4 regions of the Bradyrhizobium sp. AUGA SZCCT0169 genome follow, and region 1 is predicted to be linked to each of the others. Evidence: predicted binding sites of a transcription regulator. Region 1 holds the regulator's gene; each other region holds the start of a gene.

Region 1 (7,341 bases):
GATGCGGATCATGATCGCATCGACGTAACGCGACAGCACGCGCGCGGTATCGGCAATGGTCTCGCCGCGCCCGAGCTGCATTTCCGCGCCGGTCAGCATGATGGCCTCGCCGCCGAGCTGGCGCATACCGACGTCGAACGAGACCCGGGTGCGGGTCGACGGCCGTTCGAAGATCATCGCCAGCGTCTTGCCCTCGAGCGGCTTCTTGTTCTTCTCATGCGCCTTCAGCTTCGCCTTCATGGCGACGCTCAGGTCCAGCATGTTGCGCAATTCCTTCGGCGGCAGCTCGCTGATATCGAGGAAGTGACGTAGGGACTTGCTCATCACCCCGCCGCCTTCTTCTTGTCGCCCGACAGCGCGATGCAGGCGCGCTCGAGGCTTTGGACGGACTGCTCGATCTCGGCTTCGGAAACGATCAGCGGGGCGAGGAAGCGCACGACATTGTCGCCGGCGCCGACCGTCAGCAGCTTCTGGTCGCGCAGCGCGGCAACGAGATCGCCCGAGGGCACTACGGCCTTGACGCCGATCAGCAGCCCTTCGCCGCGCACTTCCGCGAGCACGGAAGGATAGCGATCGACCACGGAAGCGAGCTTCTGTTTCAGCAGCAGCGACACCTTCTGCACGTGGTCGAAGAAGCCGGGCTTGAGCATCACGTCGAGCACCGCGTTGGCGGAGGCGATCGCCAGCGGGTTGCCGCCGAAGGTCGAGCCGTGCGAGCCCGGCGTCATACCGGACGCCGCCTCTGCCGTGGCAAGGCAGGCGCCGATCGGAAAACCGCCGCCGAGCGCTTTTGCCAGCGACATGATGTCGGGGGTGACGCCGAGGCGCTTATAGGCAAACAGATCGCCGGTGCGGCCCATGCCGGTCTGCACCTCGTCGAAGATCAGCAGCAGGCCCTTGTCGTCGCACAATTGGCGCAGCGCCTTGTAGAACGCATGCGGCGCGCTGCGGACGCCGCCCTCGCCCTGCACCGGTTCGATCAGGATGGCGGCGGTCTCTGGCCCGATCGCCTTCTTGACCGCTTCGAGATCGCCATGCGCGACCTGGTCGAAGCCATCCAGCGGCGGACCGAAGCCTTCCAGATATTTGGCCGAGCCGGTCGCCGCCAGCGTGCCCAGCGTGCGGCCGTGGAACGCGCCCTCGAAGGTGACGATGCGATAGCGCTCGGGATGTCCCTTGGCGGCGTGATAGCGGCGCGCGACCTTGATCGCGCATTCCATCGCTTCCGCGCCGGAATTACAGAAGAACACCAGATCGGCAAAGCTCTGCTCGCACAGCCTTGCTGCCAGCTTGTCGCCGTCCGGGCTCCGGAACAGGTTCGACATGTGCCAGAGCTTGGTGGCCTGCTCCTGCAAGGCTGCGACCAGATGCGGATGGCAATGGCCGAGCGCATTCACCGCCACACCCGAGGTGAAGTCGAGATAGCGCTCGCCCGACGTCGAGATCAGCCACGCGCCTTCGCCGCGTTCGAAACCGAGATCGACTCTCGCGAAAACGGGAAGCAGATGCGACGGGGCGCTGTTGGTCATGGCCATCACTGACGGTTAGAGACCGGCCACATAGCGTGCATTGGTGCGAACGCGGCACAGCCGGTCTTGCGAAAACAAAACGTGCCGCCTTTTCGGGGCGGCACGTGACAGGCATTCTATGCTGGCTTTGGACCGTGTCAACACGCCTAAAAACGGCTTTCCTGCAGTGCAGGATAAAGCAATCCGTAGCATTCCGGTGCCGTGGAAAACTCTAATTGCAATGCATAAATACCGGAACATGTGGACGCACGGACGCGGACTCTTGCGCCAGAGTCCCGCCATATTGTAGCGTCTGGGCTGTCGGGTACGACATCTCGTGCGGAAGTACTGACCCCTAGAGTCCATTTTGTAAGGCGTAAACGTTCGGGCGGCTTTTATGCGCCCGGCGAGGGCTAAGGGATTCTGCCCGCTGGGATTTTTGAGAATTGGCATCGCCAGCGCTGCCCCCCAATTGGCCGGCTCTGTGCGAAGGGAAGAATGCGATGACGGTATTGACCTGGTCCGACGAGCGCGTCGAGCAGCTTAAGAAGCTCTGGGAGGGCGGACTTTCCGCCAGCCAGATCGCCGCGGAACTTGGAAATGTGACGCGAAATGCAGTGATCGGCAAAGTGCACCGGCTGGGTCTTTCCGGCCGTGCCAAGAGCCCGTCCTCGGCCGCGCCGCGTCAGCGCAAGGCGCGCCCCGCCCAGCAGATGATGCGGGTGGCGCGCCCGGTGTCGCGCGGCAACACCGCGCTGGCCCACGCCTTCGAGGTGGAGATGGAGCCGGATCCGGTCGCCTACGACAATGTGGTGCCGATGAGCCAGCGGCTGACGCTGCTCGAATTGAACGAGGCCACCTGCCACTGGCCGATCGGCGATCCGTCCAGCTCGGAATTCTTTTTCTGCGGCGGCAAGGCGCTCACCAGCCTGCCCTATTGCGCACATCACTCGCGCATCGCCTATCAGCCGGCCTCCGATCGCCGCCGCCCGGCGCCGAAGCCGACGCGCTAAGAGCGCGCGGCGTTACGACGAATATTTGCCGTCGTCCCGGCCTTGAGCCGGGACCCATAACCACCGATGGCCGTGGTTATGCTTGGCTGGAGCTCCAGCCTTTTTAGAGCAATCAATATTTGTGGTTATGGGTCCCGGCTCAAGGCCGGGACGACAGCGGATATTGCTGCGCCTTACCCGCCCTACTCGACCTTCGCGAAGCGGTCATCCAGCGCGTAGCCGGCGCCGCGCACGGTGCGGATCGGGTCCTGTTCGCGGCCGGGATTGAGCAGTTTGCGCAGGCGGCCGATATGGACGTCGACGGTACGCTCGTCGATATAGATGTCGCGGCCCCAGACGCTATCGAGCAGTTGCTCGCGGCTGAACACGCGGCCGGGATGTTCCAGGAAAAATTCGAGCAGGCGATATTCGGTCGGGCCGAGATCGATCGGACGGCCCGAGCGCGCGACGCGGCGCTTCTCGCGATCGAGTTCGATATCGCCATAGGTCAGCACGGTGGCCAGCCGCTCCGGGCTCGCCCGCCTGAGCAGGCCCTTCACCCGCGCCAGCAGCTCCGGCACCGAAAAGGGTTTTACGATGTAGTCGTCGGCGCCGGTCGCCAGCCCCCGCACCCGTTCGCTTTCCTCGCCGCGCGCGGTCAGCATGATGATCGGCAGCGCCTTGGTCTCCGGCCGCGCCCGCAAGCGCCGGCACAGTTCGATGCCGGACAGGCCCGGCAGCATCCAGTCCAGCACGATCAGGTCGGGCACCCGCTCCTTCAGCCTTGTATCGGCGTCGTCACCGCGGGCGACGGTTTCGACCTCATAGCCTTCGGCATCGAGGTTGTAGCGCAGAAGCGTGGTGAGCGCTTCCTCGTCTTCAACCACCAGAATGCGTGCGTTCATCTATGTCAGCCTCTTGATATCCAGTATTTTGACGCGGTTTGTTACGCGAACGTCTTCCGCTTCCAGTTTCGCATCTAGTTTCGATTCTAGTTTCCTGGCACCGTCGTGGCGAAATTGGTCATGTCGCCCTTCGGGCGCTTGTCGAGCATCTGCTGGCCTTCGATCATGTAGAACACGGTCTCGGCGATGTTGGTGGCGTGGTCGCCGATCCGTTCGATGTTCTTGGCGCAGAACATCAGATGGATGCAGAACGAGATGTTACGCGGATCTTCCATCATGTAGGTCAGGAGTTCGCGGAACAGCGAGGTACAGATGGCGTCGACTTCCTCGTCGCCCTTCCAGACCGCCATCGCCGCCGGCAGGTCGTGCGACGCGTAGGCGTCGAGCACGGACTTGACCTGCGACTGCACCAGATCGGTCATGTGTTCGAGACCGCGGATCAGCTTCAGCGGCTGGAAATCGTTCTCCAGCGCGGCGACGCGCTTGCCCATGTTCTTGGCGAGGTCGCCGATCCGTTCCAGATCGGTGGCCACCCGCATGGCGCCGACGATCTCGCGCAGGTCGATGGCCATCGGCTGGCGGCGGGCAATCGTCAGCACCGCACGTTCCTCGATCAGGTGCTGCAGGCGGTCGATCTCGACGTCGGACGCGACCACGCGCTTGCCAAGCGCGACGTCACGGCGGATCAGGGCATCGACGGATTCGGTGATCATGCGTTCGGCAAGGCCGCCCATTTCGGCGACCAGGCGGGTCAGTTCCTGAAGATCGCTGTCGAACGCCTTCGCGGTATGTTCTGAAGCCATTGTCTTCTCCTCGCGATGTGCGCTTAGCCGAACCGGCCGGTAATGTAATCCTGGGTGCGTCGATCGCTCGGCGAGGTGAAAATCTTGTTGGTGTCGTCGAATTCGACCAGATCGCCGAGATACATGAAGGCGGTCTTGTCCGAGACGCGCGCCGCCTGCTGCATGTTATGGGTCACGATGGCGATGGTGTAATCCTCCGCCAACTCCGTAATCAGTTCTTCGATCTTGGCGGTCGAAATCGGGTCCAGCGCCGAGCAGGGCTCGTCGAACAGGATCACTTCCGGGCGCACCGCGACGGTGCGTGCGATGCAGAGCCGCTGTTGCTGGCCGCCGGAGAGGCTGAGGCCCGATGCATTCAGCTTGTCCTTGACCTCGTTCCACAGCGCGCCGCCACGCAACGCCTTTTCGACGCGGCCGTCCATCTCGGATTTCGAGATCTTCTCATAAAGGCGGATGCCGAAGGCGATGTTTTCGTAGATCGTCATCGGAAACGGCGTCGGCTTCTGGAACACCATGCCGACCCGGGCGCGCAGCAGATTGAGATCGAGCTTGGGGTCGAGGATGTTGGTCTGGTCGAGCATCAATTGCCCGGTCGCCTTCTGGCCCGGATACAGATCGTACATCCGGTTGAAGATCCGCAGCAGCGTCGACTTGCCGCAGCCGGACGGCCCGATGAAGGCGGTGACTCTGTTGGTGCCGAGCGCGAGGTTGATGTTCTTCAGCGCGTGGTGCTCGCCGTAATAAAAATTCAGGCCGCGCGCGGTCACCTTCGGCGGCGCGTCGGGCAGCGCCACCTGGGGAACGGGTCCGTTCGCGCCACTCACGGATACAGAAAGATCGTTCATTTTGCTGTCCTCTCAGCGCCAAGGATGCGTGCGCCAATATTCAGGGCAAGTACGGTGAGGGTGATGAGCAGCGCCCCGCTCCAGGCGAGCTGCTTCCAGTATTCGTAGGGGCTCTGCACGAAGTTGTTGATGGTAACCGGCAGGTTCGCCATCGTCTTGGTCATGTCGAGGCTGAAGAACTGGTTCGACAGCGCGGTGAACAGCAGCGGCGCGGTTTCGCCGGCGACGCGGGCGGTGGCGAGCAGCACGCCGGTGATCAGCCCGGCGCGCGCGGCGCGATAGGCGATGCGCTTGATCACCAGCGAGCGCGGCAGGCCGAGCGCGGATGCCGCTTCACGCAGCGGGTTGGGCACCAGGCCGAGCATGTCCTCGGTGGTACGGACCACCACGGGAATGACGATCACGGCCAGCGCCAGACAGCCGGCAAAGGCCGAGAAGCCCCCCATCGGCACCACGACGGCGCCATAGACGAACAGGCCGATGATGATCGAGGGCGCGCTGAGCAGGATGTCGTTGATGAAGCGGATCACCGAGGTGAGCCGGTCATGCTTGCCGTATTCGGCGAGATAGGTTCCCGCCAGCATGCCGAGCGGCGCGCCGATGCCGACGCCGATCACGGTCATCATGATCGAGCCGATGATCGCGTTGCGCAGACCGCCATCGGTCGAGCCGGGCGGCGGTGTGTCCTGGGTGAAGACGGCCAGGTTGAGGCCGGCAAGGCCGTTGTAGAACAGCGTGAACAGGATCAGCGCGAGCCAGGTCACGCCGAACAAGGCGGCGCTGATGCAGAGGCCCCGGACGATGATGTCGCCACGGCGACGGGAGGCGTAAATCGGGTTCATGGCTCAGTTCCCCGCCTTCTTTTCCAGCCGCATCAGCATCAGCCGCGCGGCCGACAGCACGAAGAACGTCAGCACGAACAGGAGCAAGCCGAGCAGGATCAGGCCGGACTGGTGCAGGCCGTCGCTCTCGGCGAATTCGGATGCGATCGCCGCCGAGATCGTGGTGCCCGGCGCGAAGATTGAGGACGAGATCTTGAACGAGTTGCCGATGATGAAGGTGACCGCCATGGTTTCGCCGAGCGCGCGGCCGAGCGCCAGCATCACGCCGCCGATCACGCCGACCCTTGTGTAGGGGATCACGACATTGCGGACGACTTCCCAGGTGGTGCAGCCGACGCCGTAGGCGGCTTCCTTCAGCACCGGCGGCACCGTCTTGAAGACGTCGACCGAGATCGAGGTGATGAAGGGCAGCACCATGATCGCCAGGATCAGCGAGGCGTTGAACAGGCTGAGATAGGACGGGGGACCTGCGAAGATGGTGCCGAGAACCGGCACGCCGTCGAAGATGCTGATCATGAACGGCTGGAACGAGTTGGCCAAAAACGGGCCCAGCACGAAGAAACCCCACATGCCGTAGATGATCGAGGGAATGCCGGCGAGCAGTTCGACCGCGAGCCCGATCGGGCGGCGCAGCCAGATCGGACAGATCTCGGTCAGGAAAATCGCAATGCCGATGCCGACCGGAATGGCGATCATCATTGCGATCACGGAGGTGATCAGCGTGCCGTAGATCGGCCCGAGCGCGCCCAGCACCGGCGGATCGGCCGACGGCGCCCAGCGCGAGGTGAACAGGAACGAGAAGCCGTATTCCCTGATCGCAGGCCAGGCGCCGACGATCAGCGAAAGGATGATGCCGCCGAGAATGAGCAGCACCGAGATCGCGCAGGCGCGCGTGAGCCAATAGAAGGTAACGTCACCGAGCTTGAATGCGCTGAGGGCCTTGGCGCGATCGTAAGGTCCTGCAGCTTCCATCACGTCGCTCTGAACGGCCATGTCTGCCACGCCAATCCCCTGTACTATATAGCCCAACTGCCCCGGATCCGGCGCCGGTTTTGCACCGGACTCTTGAACCAAGGCTGGTGTCCACCAAGCCCCTTGGTAACCAGACCCGCCTGTATTCGCCCTCCTGCCCGGAGGGAAAGACCCAACCCGGAAAGACCCGGGTTGGGCAGAGTGGGAGCACGCTCCCATTGTCGCCGGGCCGAAACGCCGCCCGGTTCTTTGTTCTTAAATTCAGCTCTTGATCTCGGCCGACCAGGTCTTTTCGATCAGCTTGATCACGGGGTCCGGCATCGGGATGTAGTCGAGTTCCTCAGCCATCTTGCCGCCCTTCTCGAACGACCATTTGAAGAACTTGATGGCTTCCTGGGACGCGGCCTTGTCGGTCGCGGACTTGTGCATCAGGATGAAGGTCGCTGCGGTGATCGGCCAGGAGCCTTCGCCGGG
Region 2 (7,341 bases), on a different contig from region 1:
CGTCGGATATTTCCGACATCCGGCTGTCGAGCCAGATCGGCGTATCATGGTCGAACAAGGTCAGCGCAATAGCCGCGGTGCCGCGCATCATGGCGGCGGGCGTGCCGGCGACGGCCGCAATGCGCTGCACGCTGCCGGGACGCGCCATCGCGTCCATCACGGAGCGGAAGGTTGATTGCGCCGACAACACCTTGTCGGCAAATCCTGCGGGCAGTTCGGCAACCGTCGTCATCAGCCCTCTCCCCGCACCAAGGTGTAGAAATCGACCCGCGTCGCCGCGGCCTCGGCCGCCTTGCGGCTCCGTTTCGCAGATATCGCCGCGCGCAGCGGCGCGATCACCTTCGTCTCAATGAGGCCAGCGAATTCATCCGACTGCACCATGGCGTCGCACAGCGCGATCATGCGCGCCTTTTCCCTGTCGCGGCCGAGCGTGTAGCCGAAGCCGACCTGGCCGGTCGAAAGCCGCACCGCCGCGCGCGATACCGTGGCTTCGCCGAGATTGAAGGCAGAGCCGTCGCCGCCGATACGGCCGCGCACCATCACAAGGCCGTTCTCCGGCTCACGCAGATTCTCGTGATCAGGCAGCGTGATCGCCGCCAGACGGCCGGATATCTCTGATGGATCGGAATGCGCCAGCACCGCCATGACCGCCTTGCGCTGCGCCTGCTTGTCGTTCTCGGTTGCCGTCATATCCACCTTGCCGGAATCAAGTTGTCTATGCTAATAGACAACTTCATAACCAAACGCCATGACTGTTTGGTGACAACAGGGTTGTTTTTCGGATGACCGTCCCGGATATATTTGCAGCATGAGCATGCAGGATGCGGCCACCGGTGTGGCGTTGTGGCGGCAGGTCGCCGACGGGATCGAACGCGGCATTGCCGAGGGCCGCTTCGCCGCGGGTGAGAAGCTGCCGGGCGAGATGGAGATCGCCGAGACCTATCGGGTCAACCGCCATACCGTGCGCCGAGCGCTGGCGACGCTCGCCGAACGCGGGCTGGTGCGCGCCGAGCGCGGCAGCGGTACTTATGTCGAGGCCCAACGCCTCGCCTATCCCTTGCGCTCGCGGACGCGGTTTTCCGAAATCGTCGGCGCCGGCGGCCATGAACCGCGTGGCCAGTTGATCGCAGCGTCCGACGATGTCGCTACACGTGAACTGGCGCGGGAACTCGGACTGAAGACGGGCGCACCCCTGGTCCGGATCGAGGCGCTGCGGCTGGCCGACCGGACGCCGATCTGCGTCAGCACCTCATGGCTCTCCGCCGTGCGCTTCCCTGACGCGGGACGGGTCTTTGCCAGCGTGCGCTCGATGACCAAGCTGGTCGCACATTACGGCATCCGCGATTACCGCAGATCTTCCACCCGCATCACCGCCGCCATAGCCGACGCCAGCGACGCCGCACGGCTCGATCTCGCGCTCGGCCGCCCGGTGCTGGTGGTCGACAGCACCGACGTCGATCCTGACGGCAGGCCGATCGTTACCAAGCGCTCACGCTTTGCCGCCGAGCGCGTCGAGTTCCTGGTGGAAAGCGATTAGGCTTGTAGGGTGGGCAAAGCGAAGCGTGCCCACCTCTTGCTTCCCCAACAAAGGATTGGTGGGCACGGCGCAAGTGCGCCTTTGCCCACCCTACGGGCTGCCATCAAACCACCGCGCGCTGGCCGATGATCGCAAACCGCAGCTTGCCCGAAATCCAGTCGATGGCGGCGACTGCCACCAGGATCATCAGGATCAAGAATGAGACTTTCTGCCATTCCAGCACCCGGATCTGCTCGGCCAGCTGCAATCCAATGCCGCCGGCGCCGACGATGCCGATGATGGTGGCCGAGCGGGTGTTCGACTCGATGAAATAGAGCACCTGCCCTGCGATCACAGGCAGCACCTGCGGCATCAGCCCAAACCGTATTTCGTGCAGCGCATTGCCGCCGGAGGCCCGGATGCCCTCGACCTGTTTCTTGTCGGCGGCCTCGATCGCTTCGGAGAACAATTTGCCGAACGCGCCAAAGTCCGCCACCGCAATCGCCAGCACGCCCGCGAACGGCCCAAGCCCGACAACGTTGATCCAGACCAGCGCCCAGATCAGCGTGTCGACGCCGCGGATCGAATCGAGAAAGCGGCGGACCGGGAAGCGGAAGATGCTCGACGGCACGATGTTCTTTGCCGCCAGCAGACTGACCGGCAGCGCGAGCAACGCGGCAAGGGTGGTGCCCAGCAGCGCGATCGACAGTGTTTCACCGAGCGCAACGAGATAGACCGGGAGCGAACCGCCGGGATCGGGCGGGATCATCATCATCGTGATCCAGCCGAGCTGGCTCAACCCGGCCAGCATCCGCGCCGGCGAAAACTCCAGCTCTACCAGCCCGAACACGAAGATCCCGAATGCTGCGAGCAGCATCGCGGGGATCGCGAGACGGGAGGAAACCGGCCGGTCAAAAACCTCGGGATAGCGGCCGCGCAGCTCTCCGGAGTCCGGTGCAGGAAACCGTGTCATGCCCGTGCCTCCTTGCCGAACAGCCGCCCGCGCGCCCATCCGGTGCCGATATCAATCAGGAACACGGTGACAATGATCATCAGCAGGATCGCACTGACGTCGGAATAAAAGAACTTTCTGACGGCGACGACGAGTTCCTGGCCGATGCCGCCGGCTCCGACGAAACCCATCACCGACGCGCCGCGCACATTGATCTCAAAGCGCAGCAATGTGTAGCTGGCAAAACCCGCCGCGACCTGCGGCACGACGGCGAAGCGGATGCACGCGATCCAGCTCGCGCCGGTCGATCGCACCCCCTCGACCGGCTTCATGTCGATGTTCTCGACGATTTCGGAATACAATTTGCCGAGCGCGCCGACCGAATGGATCATGATGGCGAGAACCCCGGCCATCGGCCCGAGACCGAACGCAATCACGAAGATCAACGCGAACACGATGTCCGGAACGGTACGGCAGAATTCCATCAGGCGGCGAATGGTAAACCGCAGCCATGGCGCCGGCGAGGTATTTTCGGCGGCCAGAAAATTGAGCGCAAAAGCAAGGATCGCCCCGGCCAGGGTACCGACGTAACTGATCAGGACGGTCTCGCCGAGCAGCGCCAGCCATTTTTTCCAACCCCAGAACCACTCGCCGATATCGGACCAGACCCGCGCGCCGCTTTCCAGCGTGCCGATGCGGTCGAAGTAGCTGACGAAATTTCCGATCTTGTTGACGAACGTGACCGGATTCACCTCGGCGCCGATGGCGGCGATGACGAGAACGGCAAAGAATACCGCCGTTGCCAGCGTCATCCGCAGCCGCTTGCGCGCCACCGCCGCACGATAAGCGTCGTTGAGCACCGCGAGTTGCTGGGCTGGAAGGATGGATACGGCTGATGTCATGGAAGGCTGCTGTGCCGGTTATGTCCTGAACGGAAAAAGGCCGGGTCGCATGGACCCGGCCTGGTCTCGCTCCGCCGATCGATCAGGACGCCTTCTTCTTGCGAAGATTGTCCACGAACTTGATCAGGTCGATCATGCCGTCCCAATCCTTTGTCGTGGCGGGATTGAAGGCCTTTTTCTGGCCGTCGGAAAGACGCTCAAAGGCGGCCTTGTCCTTGGTCGGTGCATCCGCAAACGCCTTGGCGATGGCGGCCTTCAAATCTGCCGGAAGGTCCGAATTATAGGCATAGGGCCCATTGAGAATGGGCGCGGACTTATGGACGATCCGGAAATCATCCTTCTTCATCGCTGTGCCGTCGGCGTTCTTCAGCATGCCCTTGGTCAGCATCTGGGCCAGCGTGGAGTCGTCGTCGGTGGTCCATTGATTGGCGGCGACTTCGACGGTGCCCTGCGTGAGTGCCAGGATGGCATTCTCATGGCTGCCGCTGAACACGACCTTGCCAAAATACGTGTCGGCATCGGAGACGCCCAGCTTGTCGAGTTCGAAGCGCGGCACGTTGTTGCCCGACGTCGAATTCGGATCGACCAAAGCCAGATTCTTGCCCTTCAGCTGGTCGATGTTCTTGTACGGGCTCGACGCCTTGACGAAGAACACCGAGTAATAACCCGTAGAGCCATCGGCATTGATGTCGTTGGCGAACGCGTCGGTCTTGACGCCGGTCATCCGCGCGCGCGCGAACGACGCCGAGCCGTAGCTGGCGATATGGATGTTGCCGGAACGCTGCCCTTCGATGACGGCGGCATAATCGTTGGCAATGCGCAGCGTGACTTTCACGCCGAGCTCCTTGGAGAGATAGGCGACGAACGGCGCCCAGCGTTCGGTCACGCCCGAAGCGTTTTCCGCCGGCACGACGGCGAAGGTCAGTTCCGGATATTTGCCCTTCCAGTCCTGCGCAGAAGCGGCGGAGGCCGAAAACGCCAGCGCGGCCGCGCCGGCCAGAACGATACGACGATTGATCATGGTGTGCCCTCTTGTTGTGTTACGCATTTTTTCGGCGGTTTGCAGCTTTGCAAGCGGCCGCCCTGTTACAGACGAAACGCTCAGGCCGCCGCCGCAGTGCCCAGCTCAGGGACGGCGGCTCCATCGGGCGCATGTGCGGGTGCTGCGCCCATGACGTCGTTGGCTTCGAGATCGTAAAGCTCGCGCGCAATGAGGTCGGTCAGCGTCGCCGGCGCCCCGTCGAACACGATGCGACCCGCGGACATGCCGATCAGGCGGTCGCAATAGGCTCGCGCCAGATCGAGTGAATGCAGATTGCAGATCACGGTGATGCCGAAATGCTTGTTGATGCGCAGCAGTGCATCCATCACGATCCTCGTGTTGCGTGGATCGAGCGAAGCGATCGGCTCGTCGGCGAGAATGATATCCGGCTCCTGCACCAGCGCACGCGCGATCGCGACCCGCTGCTGCTGACCTCCGGAGAGCTGGTCGGCGCGCTGGGCTGCAAGCGAAGCCATGTCGAACTGCTCGAGCGCCGACATCGCCAGCGCCTTGTCCCGTTCGGGCCAGGTTTGCGTCAGCGAACGCCAGGACGGGATTTCGGCGAGCCGCCCCATCAGCACATTGGTCAGCACATCGAGCCGGCCGACCAGATTGAACTGCTGAAAGATCATCGCCGAGCGCGCGCGCCACTGCCGCAAATCCTTGCCGCGCAGCGCGGTCACGTCGACGCCTTCAAACAGGATGCGGCCTTCGGAAGGCTCCGCGAGGCGATTGATCATCCGCAGCAGCGTCGACTTGCCGGCGCCGGAGCGGCCGATCACGCCGACGAAGCTGCCGGGCGCGATTGAGAATGACGCATCATCCACTGCGGCTTTTGTGCCGAAACGGCACGTCAAACCTTCCACTACCAGCATGCAATGCTCCAGAATCCCACTCGTGGATCATCGCTAGCGATTGGACTTTACAGTTGTGTGACAATCACGCTGCGGTGCGGCGTCGTCCACACCCTCATCGCCCACGCGATATCCGTCATGCAACCGTCACGAAGATGTCATCATGCCCATTGATGACGTGCCATCGTGACACCACCTTTGTCGCGGAGAGACGCCCGTATGGCCGGCAAAATGCTTTCAGTCGACCCGACCGTCGATCCCACGGCGAAATTGCACGACACCCGGCTCGGTGCCTATTGCGAAGTCGGCGCGCGCACGATCCTGCATGAAGTGTCGATAGACGACTATTCCTACGTCGTCAATGACGCCCAGATCACCTACACTTCCATCGGCAAATTCTGCTCGATCGCGGCAATGACCAGGATCAATCCGGGCAATCACCCGATGCACCGCGCGACTCAGGCGCACTTCACGTACCGGGCCAGGGCCTATTTTTCCGGCGAGAGCGACGACGCCGCGTTCTTCGAATGGCGGCGCGCGCACCAAATCCATATCGGCCATGACGTCTGGATCGGCCATGGCGCGATCATCCTGCCCGGCCGCAACGTCGGCACCGGCGCCGTGGTCGCCGCCGGCGCGATCGTGACCAAGGACGTCCCGGCCTACACCATCGTCGGCGGCAATCCGGCGCGGCCGATCAAGCGGCGGTTTTCGGAAGAGGTCGCCGGCCGGCTCGCCGAGCTTGCCTGGTGGAATTGGGACCATGAGACGCTGCGCTGCGCCCTGCCCGATTTCCGCAAGCTCACGGTAGAGGATTTTCTGGCAAAATACGAAGCAGGCACGGGCTCGGTCCGCGCGCAGATCAGGCATCAGGGGGCAGCATCGTGACTGACATTTTCATCGAAGGCGGCCGGGCCCTGCTCGGCCAAGAAATCCACGAGGCCTCGCTGCGGATCGCTGGCCGTGACATCAGCGCCATCGGCGTCGACCAGGGCCGCGCTTCGCTGGGCATCGACGCCGGCGGCTTGCTGGTGTTGCCGGGGATCGTCGATCTTCATGGCGATGCGTTCGAACGGCAGATGATGCCGCGCCCGGGCGTCGATTTCCCGATCGACGTCGCCCTTGGTGACAGCGACCGGCAGGCGATCAGCAACGGGATCACCACCGTCTATCACGGCACGACGTGGTCGTGGGAGCCGGGCCTGCGCTCTGGCGATAATGCAAGGCGGCTCCTGGAAGCGATCGAGTCGATGCGGCCGCAGCTTTCGGCCGACACCCGCTTCCATCTGCGTCACGAGACCTACAATCTCGACGCCGAAGCCGAGATCATCGAATGGTTGTCGGACGGGCGCATCGACCTGTTCGCGTTCAACGACCATATGGATGCGACGGTCGCCAACCTCGACAAGCCGCAAAAGCGCAGCCGCATGGTCGAGCGCACCGGGCTTTCGAACGAGGCGTTCGATTTGCTGGTGGCGAGCGTCGTCGGCCGCGCGCACGAGGTGCCGGCCTCGATCGCCCGGCTGGCGAAAGCGGCGCGTGACGCCAACGTGCGCATGCTTTCGCATGACGACGAGAGCCCCGAGATGCGGAAGGCGTTTCGGGCGCAGGGCGTCGGCATCGCCGAGTTTCCGGTCAACGAGGAAACCGCACGTGAGGCGGCAGAGGCCGGCGACTTCATCGTGTTCGGCGCGCCCAATGTCGTCCGCGGCGGCAGTCATACCGGCTGGACCAAGGCCTCCGACATGATCGCCAAGGGCTTATGCTCGGTGCTGGCGTCGGACTATTATTATCCGGCGCAGCTATTGGCAGCGTTCCGTCTTGCTGCGGATGGCGTGCTGCCGCTGGCCGAGGCCTGGCAGCTGACATCGTCAGCCCCCGCCCGCGCCGCCGGCCTCACCGATCGCGGCGTTCTCGCCGCCGGCCAGCGTGCCGACATCATCTTCGTCGATGACAGGGTGCCGTTGCGGCCGCGTGTCGTCGCCGTCATGGCCGCGGGACGCCTCGTGCATCTGACAGAGGCTGGCCGCCTGCGCAGTCCCTCAACGGCGCCGCGCAAGACGGTTGCGGCCGCC
Region 3 (7,341 bases), on a different contig from region 1:
CGGCGTCATACAGCGCCTCGGCCTCAAAGCCCTCGATCCTGGCACTGGCGATATTCTGGTATTGGAAGAATTGTGAGAACAGGCCGGGGACCGGAACCAGGATAGCGGTTCTCGGCGTCGATCCGACAAGGTCGATATAATCAGAGACGTCGTTGCGGAATACGTTGAACTTGCCCCGGAAGCTGTCATCGGCCGCGAAGATACCGTTGTACTTCAGGTTGACGCCGGCTTCCTTGTTCTTGCCGACTTCGGGGCGGAGGCCCGGATTGGGCAGGAAGCAGAACAGTCCGGCGGTGCCGCCCGGACAGGGGAACAGGGTGGGACCGCCGCCGGTCGCGTGCTCGCCGGCGATCAGCGTCTCCGTGATCGAGGGCGCGCGGTAACCTTCGGAATAGCTGACATAGGGCGTGAAGCCGGCCACCGGCGTCACACCAAGGGTGATCTTGGGCGAGAATCGATCGCCGCCCGTCGATACCGTGGACGACTGAAGCTCGTAGCGGTCATAGCGGATCGCGCTGACCGCTTCGAACCAGGTCGAATAATTCTGCTTCAACTGGATGAAGGCACCGGAGACCTTGCGGTGGCCGCCCGGTGTGGTGATCTCGGAATTGCCCCGGCTGTCGGACGTGCTGACATCGTCCTTGAACGCGTCGAAGCCGTAGGTCACCGCGTTGCGCCAGTCGGCGACATTGAAACGCGTGGTGTTGTTGACGTCGATGCCGACGGTGTCGAGCAGATAGCCGCGCCTGTCGCCGACGCAGCCCGAGATGTTGTTGCCGGGATTGGCGAGCGTGCAGACGCCGCCGCCGGTGGTGATGCGGTTGTTGTAGGTCTTGACCTGGTCGTTCTCGACCCGGTTGCCATAGACCGTCGCATTCCAGTCGAACCAATTGTCGTCCGGCTTGGAGTATTTCCAGCTCAGGGTGCCGAGGTAGTTCTTGGCATCGGATGCATAGACCGACGAGCCTGCAATTGCCGCCAGCGGGGCTGCCGTGGTGGTCGGCCCACGGTTCGGCTGACCGATCGAGTATTTGTAGTCCTGGAACATGGTGCCGAACTTGACTTCATGGCCATCGGCAGGCCGCACCGTGAGCTTCAACAGCCCGGCGGCGATTTCATTGCCGGTATTGCCGATCTCGGTGCCGCTGCCGTCCTTGTAATTTCCCTGCGTGCGGTAAACCGCGCCGCCGAAAATATCGACATTGGGATCGGCGCGGACGCCGCCGAAGATCGAGCCGAGGCCGCGGCTGTTGTTGGTGCCGCCGGAGCCGGTCAGGTCGACGCCCCAGCGTTCGCCCGGGCGCACGACGTCATTGATATCCTTGGTGCGGAACGAGACCACGCCAGCGATCGCGCCGGAGCCGTAGATGTTCGCGGTCGGACCGCGCACAACATCGACGCCGCCGACCAGCTCGGGATCGAGGAAGAACGATCCGTTGGCATTGTGGCCGGTGCGCTGGTAATTCTGCCGGGCGCCATCGACGACCACAGCGACGCGGCCGAAATCCTGCAAGCCGCGGATGTTGATCGAGGTCGACGGATCGTCGCCGCGATCCTGGAACGATACGCCAGGCACGTTATAGAAGATGTCGGCGAGCCGCTTCGGCTGCAGTCCCTGAATCTGCTCGAGCGTCACGACGCTGACTGGCGCCAGCGCGTCGATCGCGCGCTCTTCGGTCTTCGATGCGGCAACGGTGATGGTGTCGAGCGACTGCACGGGTGCGCGGCCGATCTGCGCGTACGCGTTCAACACCGGCGCGGCCGCCTGCTGCTCGGCTTGCGGTTTGGCGGGTTTGCGCTTGGCCTGTTTCTTCCGTTCCGACGGACGACCGGTCTCCTGCGTGTCCGCGGTCTGCGCAACCGCGGCATCGCCCATCAGCAACGCAAATGACACCACCGACGCGCCCAAAAGAAGGGCGCGCGGATACCTAGCCCCGTCAGCCATAACAACCCCAACCTGTTATCGAATTTCTTGGGTCTGGCTGGCGGGCGCTGCGCGACGTGCGAGCTGCTTGCTGGCTACCACTTTTTGAACGCAGGCTCCCCCGCCCGCATTCTGTCACAATTGGTTAAGCGGTGACGCCGGAACGGTCAATGACCGCAGGGCACACTTTATATCTATTGTAAATTGCTGCGGTTGGATTGCGCTTCGGCCCAACTATACAAGGTTGGATCATAAGAACTTCTTTGGGGCACAACAGAATTAGATGGCCGCACCTTCCGGAGACAAACTCGAAGACGCCACGAGAAGCGCGGGGAATCCCCCTGTTGCGGCACGATCGGTGGTCATGAGCGGCAACCGGCTGGACAGCCGCGAGCTGTTTGCAACCGAACGCGAGATCATCATTGCGCACGGCGAAGAGAACTATCGCTTGCGGCTGACGTCGCAAAACAAGCTGATCCTGACCAAGTGATATCTGGATGACGATATCTCGCACGCTCGCTTTGCTCGCCACCACCTGCGCCTTCGCCATTGGCGGCGCCGCGCTGGCGGCGGGCATTACGGTGCACGACGCGCGCAACCGCGACGTCACGATTTCGGATCCGGCTCGGATCGTTTCGATCGGCGGTGCCATCACCGAGATCCTCTACGCGCTGGGCTTCGAGGACCGGCTGGCCGGCGTCGACGCGACCAGCCTCTATCCGACGTCAGCGCTGCGCGACAAACCCAATGTCGGCTATATGCGCCAGCTCTCGGCCGAGGGCGTGCTCGGGCTCAACCCTTCGCTCGTGCTTGCCGTGCAAGGCTCGGGGCCGAAGGAAACCATGGACGTACTGGAGGCGGCGAAGGTGCCGCTGGTGCTGGTGCCCGAAACCTTCTCCGAACAGGGCCTGCTCGACAAGATCAGGCTGGTCGGCCACGCCATGGGCGCCGATGCGCGGGCGGAATGCCTGACCGCGGCAGTATCCGGCGATCTGGCGCAACTGCGCGATCTGCGCGCCAAAGTGACAAAGCCGGTGCGCGTGATGTTCGTGATGTCGATGCTCAACGGCCGCGCCATGGCAGCAGGCCAGAAGACCGCGGCGAATGAAATCATCGCGCTGGCCGGCGGCGTCAACGCGATCGACAGCTATGACGGCTACAAGATCATCAATGACGAGGCGATCGTCGCGGCGAGGCCCGACGTGGTGCTCTCGATCGAGCGCAGCAAGGGCTCGCTGGAAGCTGACGCCGTCTTTGTCCATCCGGCCTTCGCGATGACGCCTGTGGTGGCGAACAAGGCCTTCATTGCAATGGAAGGCCTCTATCTGCTTGGCTTCGGTCCGCGCACCGCGGCCGCCGCGCGCGACCTCTCGGTCAAGCTCTATCCGTCGCTGGCGCCGCAGGCGGAAAAATTCACGCCGGCCGCGCTGACGGCGAACTGCCGGCAATGACCGCCGTGGCCGAGGCGGAGAGCGCGAAGCGCCGCAGCGGCATCACGCTGCGGCCCGCCGCCACGCTGACGCTGGCTGGATTGCTGCTGGCGCTCGCCGGTGCGGCCCTGATCGCGCTCACGATGGGCGCAGCGGGAATTCCGCTGTCGCGGCTTCCGGCAGCGCTCGGCCTGTGGAGCGATGCATCGCCGCATCCGCTGGCGGCGCGCGATCAGCTCGTGCTGTGGTCGATCCGGATTCCGCGGATCGCGGCGGCGGCGATGGTCGGCGGCCTGCTCGCCGCGTCCGGCACCATCATGCAGGGGCTGTTCCGGAATCCGCTGGCCGATCCCGCCCTCGTCGGCGTCTCCAGCGGCGGCGCGTTTGCGGCGGCCAGCGCCATCGTGTTCACCAACAGCCATCTTGGCGAAAACCTGCATTTCATGCAGAACCAGCTGCTGCCGCTGGCCGCCTTCTTCGGCTCGCTGGCGACCACCATCCTGCTCTACGGCATTGCCAGCCGCTCGGGCCGGACCTCGATTGCGATCTTCCTGCTGGCGGGCCTGGCGATCGCCGCCATCGCCAATGCCGGCATCGGGCTCCTGGTGTTCATCGCCGACGACCGCCAGCTGCGCGACATCACCTTCTGGCTACTGGGATCGCTGAGCGGCGCGACCTGGCCCAAGGTCGCCACGCTGGCGCCGGTGCTGCTGTTTGCGCTGATCGCCTGCCTGTGGATCGGCCGCGGGCTCGACGTGCTCGTGCTCGGCGAGGCCGAGGCGTTTCACAGCGGCGTCGATGTCGAGCGGCTGAAGCGGATTTCGATCGTGTTGGTATCGGCGATGACCGGCGTTGCGGTGTCGATCTGCGGCGTCGTCGGATTTATCGGCATCGTGGTGCCGCATCTGCTGCGGCTGGTGATCGGGCCGGCGCACCGGCTGCTGCTGCCCGCCTCTGTATTATCAGGCGCGATCCTGCTGGTCGGGGCCGATACGCTGGCGCGCACCATCGTTGCGCCTGCCGAATTGCCGATCGGCATCCTGACTGCTGCGGTCGGCGCGCCATTCTTCCTCGCCATGCTGCTGCGCCAGCGCGGGCTGGTCGGACTATGAATCCGATGCTCGAAGCACGGTCGGTGTCGCTGCGGATCGGCGACGCGACCCTGGTCGACGCCATCGACCTGCGCGTGTCCGCCGGCGAGATGGTCGCGATCGTCGGGCCCAACGGTGCGGGTAAATCAACGCTGTTGCGGATGCTGTCTGGCGACCTCCGGCCGACCCGCGGCCATGTCGAACTCAAGCAGCGCGGCATCGACGCCTACAGACCGCGCCAATTGGCCCAGCATCGCGCCATGCTGTCGCAGCACGTCAACGTCACTTTCCCGTTCACGGTCGGGGAGATCGTCGCGATGGGCGCGGGCGACAACAGCCGCGCCGCCGCGCAGCGGCTGGTCGATGCGGCGCTGCATGAGGTCGGGCTGGAGCGGTTCAGCCACCGGCAATTGCCGACCTTGTCCGGCGGCGAGCAACAGCGCGCGCATTTTGCCCGCGTGCTGGTGCAGCTCGCCTGCGGCGAGGCGCAGCACGGGCCGGGATTGCTGCTCCTGGACGAGCCGACCTCGAGCCTCGACATGCGCCACCAGATCGACCTGGTGGAAACCGCCAAGCTGCGCGCGCGGGGCGGCACTGCCGTGATCGCGGTGCTGCACGATCTCAATCTCGCGATGCGTTTCGCCGACCGGATCGTGCTCTTGCACCGCGGCAGGCTGGCGATCGATGGCGGCCGCACCGACGCCATCACGGCCGAAACCATCCGCCGCATCTTCGAAGTGGACGTCACCGTCGAGTATACCGACCATGGCGTGCCGTTCCTGCTGCCGCAGACCATGCGGCCGGTCGCGACCCGGTAGCCGCCCAAGGATCCGCCCAAGTATCCTCGTTCGCGCGGGCGGCGTAAGGCCGCAACTTTATCCAACGGCATCACCGGTGTTTCATAAAACTGTCAGGTGGCTGTTACACGCTCCCCGGAGAACACGGCATCGTTTCTCACAGGAGATATTACCATGCGCATGTCACTGCTCTGTTCCGTCGCCTCGGTCTTTCTGGTTACAGGTGCCGCGTTTGCGCAAGGCGAAGGCGAGTTTCCGGCCACGCTGAAGGGCCACGCCGTGCTATCAGCGCAATCCTTTGTCGAGGCCCCCGCCGACGCGCCGGATGACCTCAAGAATGCCGGCAAATACACCACCGGCCGCCGGATCGATGCGCTGGGCAGCGTGATGGGAAAATCCTATGAGCGCCCGACCGGCGTCTCGCTGCCGTTCAAGGGCCAGCCGCTGCAGGGCCATTCCGGCATCAAGGTGATGGCTGACGGCTCGTTCTGGGTGCTCACCGACAACGGCATGGGCTCGCGCTACAACTCGCCGGATTCGATGCTGTACCTGAACCGGCACAAGATCGACTGGGCGACCGGCACGATCGAGCGCCAGGAAACCGTCTTCCTGCATGACCCCGACAAGAAGGTGCCGTTCCGCATCATGCACGAAGCCACCGCCAAGCGCTACCTCACCGGCGCCGACTTCGACACCGAAGGTTTCCAGATCATCGGCGACACTTTCTGGATCGGCGATGAATTCGGTCCCTATATCCTGAAAGCCGACAAGACCGGAAAAGTGCTCGCCGTGTTCGACACCAGCGCCGACGGCAAGCCGGTGCGTTCGCCGGACCATTGGTCGGTGCAGTCGCCGGGCGCGCCGGGCGCCAGCTACACCACCGTCAACCTGCGCCGCTCCAAGGGCTATGAAGGCTTTGGCGGATCGAAGGACGGCAAGTTCCTCTACGGCCTGCTGGAAGGCCCGCTGTGGGACGCCGAGAAAAAGGACGTTGAAAAGGTCGACGGCAAGGAAGCCGCGCGGATTCTCGAATTCGACGTCGCGGCCGAAAAATTCACCGGGCGCTACTGGCACTATGTGTTCGAGGCCAACGGCCACGCCATCGGCGACTTCAACATGATCGACGCCTCCTCCGGACTGATCATCGAGCGCGACAATGGCGAAGGCACCGCGGACAAGGCCTGCCCGCAAGGCACCCGCGGCGAAAGCTGCTTCCCCGACCTCGCCAAATTCAAGCGCGTTTACAAGGTCGAGCTTAACGACGCCAATGCCGGCAAGCCGGTGCGCAAGATCGCCTATATCGACCTGATGAAGGTCCGCGATCCCGACAAGAAGGCAAGGAAGCCGCTCAATGACGGCGTGCTGACGTTCCCGTTCTTCACCATCGAAAACGTCGACCGCGTCGACGATACCCACATCATCGTCGGCAACGACAACAATCTGCCGTTCTCCTCGAGCCGCGATCCGAACAAGGCCGACGACAACGAGTTCGTGCTGCTGGAAGTGGGTGAGTTTTTGAAGGCGAAGTGAGCTCTCTGGTCTCCCTCTCCCCGTTCTTCACGGGGAGAGGGTCGGGGTGAGGGGCTCTCACCGCGAAAGCAGTGTCAGTTGATAGACCTGTACCCCCTCACCCGAAATCCGCTATCGCGAACTTCGACCTCTCCCCGCAAGCGGGCCGCAAGCAGGGAGAGGTAAGAAGAGACCTACTCCTTCCGCGTCCGATAATCACCAAACGTCGTGTCGCGCTGGTCGAGCTGTGACTTTACGCTCGATCCGTCGCGGCGGAATGTCGACATGTAGTTGCGCGAAGCTTCCGTCGTGAACGCCAGCGCCTGGATTTCGGTGCCGGCGCGCATCGCGGCGCGGGCGCCCATGATCTCCATCGCGCGGTGCACCGAGCGCTTGTTGAGCTGCTGCAATTCAATCGGCACTTTGGCGGCGCGCTCGGCGAAATCCAGCGTGCGCGTATCTAACTCTTCGAGCGGAAACGACCGCGTCGCAAAGCCCCATTCGGCGGCCTCGCGGCCGGACATCGCGTCCCCGGTCAGCATCAGCTCCATGGCGCGGCGCATGCCGACCAGCCAGGGGTGATATTGCAT
Region 4 (7,341 bases), on a different contig from region 1:
CGAGGTACGCCAGCAAACGAGATCCACCCTGAACCTGCTCCGCGTGTCGACACGAAGGCAGTTTCCGCGCTCGAACGCTAACGCGTCCCCGGAAATCCCGGGATCGGCAATCCCGGGATCGGCGATACCGGCTGCGAAATCACTTCAGGTACGGCGGCATCCAGTTGCAGCACGGCAGCCGCGGCCGGCAGTGCCGCGTCCGCCATGGCGGCGTGGCCTTCGGCGGTGGGATGCACGGCGCCGCCATACACCGCCGACAGGACCCCCCAGGTCGCGTCGTGGATGTCGGCGGGCTGCTGCGACGACGGCAAGCCCTGCGGATAGGTCATTGCCGCAAAGTAGCTGTCATTGGCGTCGCGGATCCAGCGCGCGCGCGGCAGATAGGCGCGATATTCCGCGGCGCTGCGGCCGCACAGCATCGGCTGGCTGGCGGCGGTGACGATATCAGGATCGAAGCTCTCGCCGCGGGCCGAGAAACATTGGCGATCGAATTCGGGATCGCTCTCCGCACGCGCGCAGAAACCGTGGTTCGCAAACGTCGCCTGATGCGCATCGACAAAGGTCATGCGGTCGGCGCGCGGGTTGCGGCACAGGATGCCGGATTGGCACAGCGCGAGCGCCTTGAGCTGCGGCAGGAATTCGCCCTCGACAAAGTTCGAGACCGCGGCGAGCCGCTGCGGCTCGGCGTTGAACGAGGGATGAATATCAAAGCCCGCCCGTCCGCCGGGGCAGGGTGCGCCGTTATTGGCCAGCGTCGGGTTGGCGTAGGAGGTGTAGACCACGCGGGACATGTCGCCGACCAGCGGCTTTAACGCCTCACGCAGCTTGGCGAATCCTTGCGGCAGGTCGCGCATCAGCGCGCCCCTTGCATCGTCCACCGACGCCAGCACGCCGCTGCGCCGGAACAGGGCGCGCTCCGTTGCCGTGTCCACGATCACGTCGGCGACAAGCCCCGAAAAATAAATGTCGTTGGCGCCGATCGACAGCAGCACCAGATCGAGCTTGCGGTCGGGCTGCCGGCTTTTGGCCGCCGTAACGGCTTCGCGCAATTCGGAGAGCTGGGCATTGACCGTGCCCCGGCAGCTGCCGGATTTCGACGGCGGGCAGTCACGGGCGCGCTGCGAGCCGAACAGGCCGTCGGCGATGGTGGCGCCGGTGCAGGCCAGCGGCAGATACGTCACCGCAATATGCGGATATTGTACGGCGAGCGCCAATGCGGTCCGCGTCTGGTAGCTGTAGAGCGAGCGGTGGCAGGCTGCATTGAGCCAGAGCGCGCTCTGCCGCTGCCAAACGGCCATCGTATCCGGCGCTTCACAGGCCCGTCCGCCTTTATAGCCGGCGCGGCTTGGACGGTAATATTGCGAGGCGGCCGTTCCCAGATAGGAGCGGAAACAAAAGCCTTCATCGGACAGCGCGATAGGCCGGTCCGGATTTCCCTCGCCGGAAGCGATGCTGTCGCCGAGGCCGGCGATGAAGATGTCGCGCACCGAGATCTCGGTGGCGACGCGCTGGCCGCCGTCCGAGCCGGCGGAGACGTCGACGCTGGCAACGGTGGTACGTCCATAGCGGACCCGGAAATTGACCGGCTCGGCGCAGTCGAAGGTGGATCCTTGCGGTCCGTCGCCATCGTCAAACGACCAGGCGCAGGTGGCGCCAACCGGAACCTGTCCCGTCAGGCGGACGGTGATGGGATGATCGATCGGGGTCAGATAGCTTTCCTTGACGTTATCGCGCGTGCAGGGCTCGCTGACGCGGCCGGCAAGATCGATGCAAAGCCGGTTCACGGTGTTTCGTGCCCAGCCGCGGCCGTCGCTTTGCAATCCCAGCGCCTGTTCGGCGGCCAGAACGCTGCGGCCGCGGCCACTTTCGGAATGCAGCTGAAAATCCCGTTCTTCCCGGAACAGGCGGAAGCGGTTGCGGACCTCCCACGAAATCTGCATGGCGCCTTGGGCGATCTGCGCTTCCGCAGGGGGAGGCGAGAGCGCCGCCAGCGCGCCGGCGAGCAGCGCGACTGATGTTATCGATCGAGGTAAAATTCCGGCCATGGCGCGTTTGACGTTAGCGGTAAGGCAGAAATAAGAGAATGAGGCAGCGCTAGCCCAAAAGTCCGGATAACGACAATAATTTTGCCGTTACCGGACACGCCGAGCTGGAACCACCGGGGCCAAGCGGCTGCTAGGACTGGCGGCTCTTGATCGGCTGCCGCACCCGGGCCGAGGCGGTGCAGGCTTCTGCGAGCCGTCGGCGTTCGTACCAAGGCTGCAACACACTGAGCCAGAGTTCGCGCACACCCATGATCGAGATCGAGATCGCGAACGGAAGCAGGAAATACAGGATCCGGAATACCACGAGCGTCGCCAGCAATTGTTCCTTGCCGAACTGGGGCAGCGCTACCAGCATCGCGGCGTCGAACACGCCGATGCTGCCCGGCGCATGGCTGGCGAAGCCGAGAAGTGTTGCGAGGATGAAGACCACCGCCAGCGAAACGAAATCGATATGGGGCTGCGTCGGCATCAACAGATACATCGCCAGCGCGCAAAATCCGAGATCGATCACGCCGATCGCGACCTGCAGCAGCGTCAGCCGCGCCGAGGGCAGCACCACCTTCCAGCCGTTCTGGCCGAGTTCGCGGCGGCTGTCTCCGGTGATCAGCCAGAGGAAATAGGCCGCGATGCCGGCGAGGCAGCCGAGTGCGATCAGCCGGTTCACCGATGGCGGCAGCAGGTCCATGGCCGTCGCCGCTTCGGGATGCCAGGCCATGCCCATGCCGAGCACGAACAGGTTGCCGAGCCAGAAGGTCAGGCCCGAGAGGAAACAGATTTTGGCGACATCGATCGCGCTCAGGCCGTAGTCGGAATAGATCCGGAAACGGATCGCGCCGCCGGTAAAAACGGTGGCGCCGATGTTGTGGCCGATGGTGTAGCTGGTGAAACTCGACAGCGCAGCGATGCGATAGGGGACGTGCGTCTTGCCGATGGTTCGCAGCGCAAAGAAATCATAGAAGGTCAGCGTGCAAAACGCGCCTACCACGCACAGTGCAGCCAGCGCGATGCGATGCGGCGCGATTTCCGTCAGCGCGGTCAGGATGATCGCGGTGTCGACCCCCTTCAGGGTGTTAACCAGATGGGTGACCGCAAGAATGATGATGAGGAGACTCGCAGCGATCCCTAGCCGTTTCCAGCCGATCTTCTCCTTGAAGCCACGCCCAAGCGTGGTCAGCAGCCGATGCATTCATCCTCCCGGCGGGATGGCAAAAGAAAACCTGTCAAACGAGGCGACAGGGACGGTCAGACGCACCGTGCGCGAAGACACATAAGCCAAAATCGAACCGTTGTGCAGCCCTTGACAAGCCTAGCATCTGCGTTCGTTCGGCAACCCTGTCATACGTCCTACATATCCGGCCGCGTTAACGATTGTGAGTCGCGGCCAGGCGTGTTCCCAACGCTCTCTTGCAAGCGCCGTTCCGCTGGTACCGGGGCCGCCTCGCGTAGATCGGCTTGAGAGGGACCGCGGTTTCGCATTCCCAGGCCGGGGGACGGTTATTCGGAGGCATCACGACCATGAACGGCTTGTTCATCCCAAATTGCGGACATCTAATATTACGCTGAGAGACAACTCGTGAAAGCGTCGCCGCCGAAGACGCCCGAGAAGGCGGCCGAAAAGCAGCTTAAACGGGGCTTTTTCTGTCATCTCGACGAAACGGACGCATGCCCGGAAAGGTGCTTCCGCTGCGGGGACCGGTGGGCAAGGCGGTCAATGGCCCGTCGATCGACGCCATCATCCAGAAGGCCGACCAAGTCGTGGACGAGGTCGCGGCCGTGCTGGATGCAACCGCTCAGCAATGTCGCCTGCGCCGCTGCGCTTGACGAGATCTCGCTGTGACCGTCCGGGCGGAAGCTGCCGCGCGACCATACGCTGGCGGAGCCCACGGTTGGTCTGCAGGCCGCGAGCTGATTTGTCCGGGTCATTGAGGCAAAACGCCGCGCGTGAAAATCGCGCGCGTTCTTGCGTCCGTGGCTGCGATTCTGGCCGGCCTCCCACTGCCGGTGCGGTACTCACCACCTGGGAATCAGTTCGCCGGTTCGTCGTTTCAGGTGACAGCGGAAATCACCGGGTGATGGCGGGAACCCGCAACCCGCACGCGAGGACGCGAAGCATTTATTCACCATCGGAGCAGACGAAACCGCGTCGGTTACCTCACATGCACCATTAGCGCCGTCATTACAGAGCGCTAGCAGGGGTCTGTGATGTATCAAGTTCTGAATTGCCTGGTCACCGAGCATGATTTGCGGCTGGTCGTTCTCGGCGGCATCATTTGCTGGCTCGCCAGCGCGGTAGCGGTCAGCCTGTTTCATCGGGCCCGGGCTTCTCACGGTCGCACCCGAGCGATCTGGGTCGGCCTTGATGCCGCGGTCGGCGGCTGCGGAATCTGGGCTACCCACTTCGTGGCGATGCTGGCCTACGATCCCGGCTCGGGGGCCGGTTACAATATTCCGGTCACGCTGTTGTCGCTGATCTTCGCCGTGTCGATCGCGGCGGCCGGCCTCAGCATCGCCCTGCTCAATGATCGCCGGTCGACGCTTGCGATGGGCGGTGCGGTTGTTGGCGCTGGCGTCGCAGCGATGCACTACACCGGCATGATGGCGCTCGAGCTTCCGGCGCGCATCGTCTGGTCGCCCGGCATCGTGCTGGCATCCGTCGTGTTCGGGAGCGTGTTCGCAGGCCTGGCGCTCGTTGTCGCCGCGCGCCGGGACGACCGCAAACATACCGTGGCTGCCACGGGCCTGCTGACGATCGCGATCGTTTCCCACCATTTCACGGCGATGGGCGCCGTGACGCTCGTTGCCGATCCGACCCTCGTCATCGATGAATTGACGATCTCACCGGCGGCGCTTTCCTTTCTGACCGCGGTGGCGGCGTTCGCCATTCTCGGCATAACGTTCGTGGCGGCGATACTCGATCGCCGTTCAAGCAGCGAGCTGCATCAGCAGAAGGTTCTGCTCGACTCGGCCATCACAAACATGTCGCAGGGACTTTGCATGTTCGATGCGGACGGCCGCATCATGCTGTTCAACCAGCGCTACAGCGAGATGATGGATCGGACCAATATGCCCCTGCAGGGCCGTTTGTTGGTCGACGTTCTCAAGGATCAGAAAGCGATCGGCAAATGGGACGGCGATCCGGATGAATTCTTCAACATTGTGGTGACCGCGGCGAAGGCCGGCGAGAGCCTGAACCGGGTCGTCACCCGCAACGGACGTTCGATCCGCGTCGTCGATCAGCCCAAAGAGGGCGGTGGTTGGGTCGCGACCTTCGAGGACATCACCGAATGGCAGGCGGCCCAGGAGCAGATCACGCATATGGCGCGCCACGACGCGCTCACCAATCTGCCGAACCGGACGCTTTTCCGCGAGCAGCTTGAGAAGGCGCTGCGCCTGGTCAAGCGCAGCGATCAGCTCGCGGTATTCTGTCTCGATCTCGATCATTTCAAGGAAATCAACGACTCGCTCGGTCATCCGGTCGGCGACGCGCTGCTGAGGGAAGTCGCCCGCCGGCTCGGCGAATGTGTCACCGAGCACGATACGGTTGCGCGACTTGGCGGCGACGAATTCGCGGTCGTGCAGTTCTGCAGCGACTGCGATCCGTCGGCGGTGGCCTTGCTTGCCAGCCACATCGTCGAGAAGATCGGCGAGCCCTACGATATCGGAGGGCACCAACTCGTCGTCGGCGTCAGCATCGGGATCTCGCTGGCGCCCGAGGACGGCAAGAACCCCGATGAGTTGCTGAAGAAGGCCGATCTCGCCCTCTATCGCGCCAAAGCGGATGGCCGCGGCACTTATCGCTTTTTCGAGAGCGGAATGGATGCCCGCGCCCAGGCGCGGCGCATTCTGGAACTGGATTTGCGCGCGGCGCTGCAGCGCGACGAGTTCGAGGTCTATTATCAACCGATCCGCGACGTCGCCAGCGACAGCGTCGTCGCGTTCGAGGCCCTGGTACGCTGGAACCATTCGCTGCGCGGCATGATCTCGCCCGCGAATTTCATTCCGCTGGCGGAGGAAACCGCCCTGATCATTCCGCTCGGCGATTGGGTGCTTCGGCAGGCCTGCATTGACGCCGCAGGCTGGTCCGAGGATATCACCGTCGCCGTCAATCTTTCGCCGGTGCAGTTCAAGAATTCGAACCTGATCTTGTCCGTCAAATCAGCGTTGCAGGCCGCCGGTCTTCCGGCACATCGTCTCGAACTGGAGATCACCGAATCGGTGCTGTTGCAGAACAGCGAGGCGACGCTGGCGGTTCTGCACGAGCTGCGCGGCTTTGGCGTCAGAATCTCGCTCGACGATTTTGGAACGGGCTATTCGTCGCTGAGCTATCTGCGCAGTTTCCCGTTCGACAAGATCAAGATCGACCGTTCGTTCGTCACTGAACTGGCCACGCGCGACGATTCCATGGCCATCGTCCGTGCCGTCACCGGATTGGGCAAGAGTCTCGGGATCGTCACCACGGCGGAGGGCGTCGAGACGGAGGCCCAGTTCGATCTGCTGCGCCGCGAAGGATGCACGCAGGCCCAGGGCTATCTGTTCAGCAGGCCGCGTCCCGCCGCCGAAGTGGCCGCGATGCTGTCGAAGCCGCGTGCGCGCATCGTCGCATAATCGCAGAGCGTTTTCGAGCGAAGTGGATACCGGTTCGCATAGCAATCAAGTTTACGCAGATTGCGTAGACTTATCTGCGGTAGAAAACGCGTCAAAAGAGGAATCGAGTTTGAAGTTACGCCTTACGCAGCGCGAAATGCGCGCCGCAGAACGCCATCGCGGCGCCGAGGCATAACGCCGCAAGTCCCGAAAGCACACCCGAAATCGTCGGGATCGGGCTCGGTGCGGAGGCTGCCTGGCCGGCGCCAGCCAGGATCAGCACGCCGACCGCGATCAGGAACTGGCGCATCCGCTGCGGGATTTGGCCGGACACCGCACTGTGCATCAGATTGGCGGTGAAATAGCCGCTGCAAAACCCGACGCTCGCAATCAGCCACCACGCAATGGCCGCGCCCGCGGGCATGAATTCACGGGTATCGGATCGCCACAGGCCGCCGAGGTCGAGGCCGTAGCGCGCGCCCAGCATGTGAACGGCAAGCGCCAGCAGCACCCCGGATATCATCGCGCCGGCCAGAATCAGGCGTCGCGGAAAATAGGTCGTCTCGGCCATGGCCTGCTTGTAAGGTAAAGCCGGCTGGCAGCGCAAGCTGCGCGCTCGGCCGCTACCGGGATTTTTCAATTGCCAACCTCGTTACCCAACAGGACGGAGACATCGGGGAGTAGCGCGCCCGAGACCCGCTACGTCTACAAG

What was found. Region 1 encodes PhoB, which activates phosphate uptake and scavenging genes when phosphate is short. Its sites were predicted from a motif close to TGTCATNNANCTGTCAT; they were not measured.
Region 2: a site for PhoB is predicted at 5,401-5,417, ahead of phnC (phosphonate ABC transporter ATP-binding protein). Genes of this name have one in related genera too.
Region 3: a site for PhoB is predicted at 5,343-5,359, ahead of JQ609_RS14605 (esterase-like activity of phytase family protein). Genes of this name have one in related genera too.
Region 4: a site for PhoB is predicted at 3,379-3,395, ahead of JQ609_RS20830 (YbhN family protein). Genes of this name have one in related genera too.

What each region holds. Positions count from the first base shown of each region.
Region 1 is NZ_JAFCMC010000012.1:182,549-189,889, reverse strand. Features, by position in the region: gene argF (ornithine carbamoyltransferase) at 1-324, opposite strand, end outside; gene JQ609_RS16685 (aspartate aminotransferase family protein) at 324-1,529, opposite strand; gene JQ609_RS16680 (GcrA family cell cycle regulator) at 2,012-2,521, shown strand; gene phoB (phosphate regulon transcriptional regulator PhoB) at 2,704-3,405, opposite strand; gene phoU (phosphate signaling complex protein PhoU) at 3,492-4,208, opposite strand; gene pstB (phosphate ABC transporter ATP-binding protein PstB) at 4,232-5,053, opposite strand; gene pstA (phosphate ABC transporter permease PstA) at 5,050-5,895, opposite strand; gene pstC (phosphate ABC transporter permease subunit PstC) at 5,899-6,888, opposite strand; gene pstS (phosphate ABC transporter substrate-binding protein PstS) at 7,129-7,341, opposite strand, start outside.
Region 2 is NZ_JAFCMC010000020.1:19,445-26,785, forward strand. Features, by position in the region: gene phnH (phosphonate C-P lyase system protein PhnH) at 1-232, opposite strand, end outside; gene phnG (phosphonate C-P lyase system protein PhnG) at 232-690, opposite strand; gene phnF (phosphonate metabolism transcriptional regulator PhnF) at 809-1,537, shown strand; gene phnE (phosphonate ABC transporter, permease protein PhnE) at 1,641-2,489, opposite strand; gene phnE (phosphonate ABC transporter, permease protein PhnE) at 2,486-3,370, opposite strand; gene phnD (phosphonate ABC transporter substrate-binding protein) at 3,453-4,391, opposite strand; gene phnC (phosphonate ABC transporter ATP-binding protein) at 4,472-5,287, opposite strand; gene JQ609_RS21650 (chloramphenicol acetyltransferase) at 5,486-6,154, shown strand; gene JQ609_RS21655 (alpha-D-ribose 1-methylphosphonate 5-triphosphate diphosphatase) at 6,151-7,341, shown strand, end outside.
Region 3 is NZ_JAFCMC010000010.1:135,118-142,458, forward strand. Features, by position in the region: gene JQ609_RS14580 (TonB-dependent hemoglobin/transferrin/lactoferrin family receptor) at 1-1,945, opposite strand, end outside; gene JQ609_RS35075 (hemin uptake protein HemP) at 2,208-2,414, shown strand; gene JQ609_RS14590 (hemin ABC transporter substrate-binding protein) at 2,422-3,375, shown strand; gene JQ609_RS14595 (iron ABC transporter permease) at 3,372-4,466, shown strand; gene JQ609_RS14600 (heme ABC transporter ATP-binding protein) at 4,463-5,263, shown strand; gene JQ609_RS14605 (esterase-like activity of phytase family protein) at 5,417-6,772, shown strand; gene JQ609_RS14610 (enoyl-CoA hydratase-related protein) at 6,946-7,341, opposite strand, start outside.
Region 4 is NZ_JAFCMC010000018.1:106,405-113,745, forward strand. Features, by position in the region: gene JQ609_RS20820 (DUF3313 domain-containing protein) at 1-81, shown strand, start outside; gene JQ609_RS20825 (hypothetical protein) at 78-2,045, opposite strand; gene JQ609_RS20830 (YbhN family protein) at 2,176-3,231, opposite strand; gene JQ609_RS20835 (hypothetical protein) at 3,708-3,866, shown strand; gene JQ609_RS20840 (EAL domain-containing protein) at 4,248-6,650, shown strand; gene JQ609_RS20845 (hypothetical protein) at 6,766-7,200, opposite strand; gene JQ609_RS20850 (hypothetical protein) at 7,270-7,341, shown strand, end outside.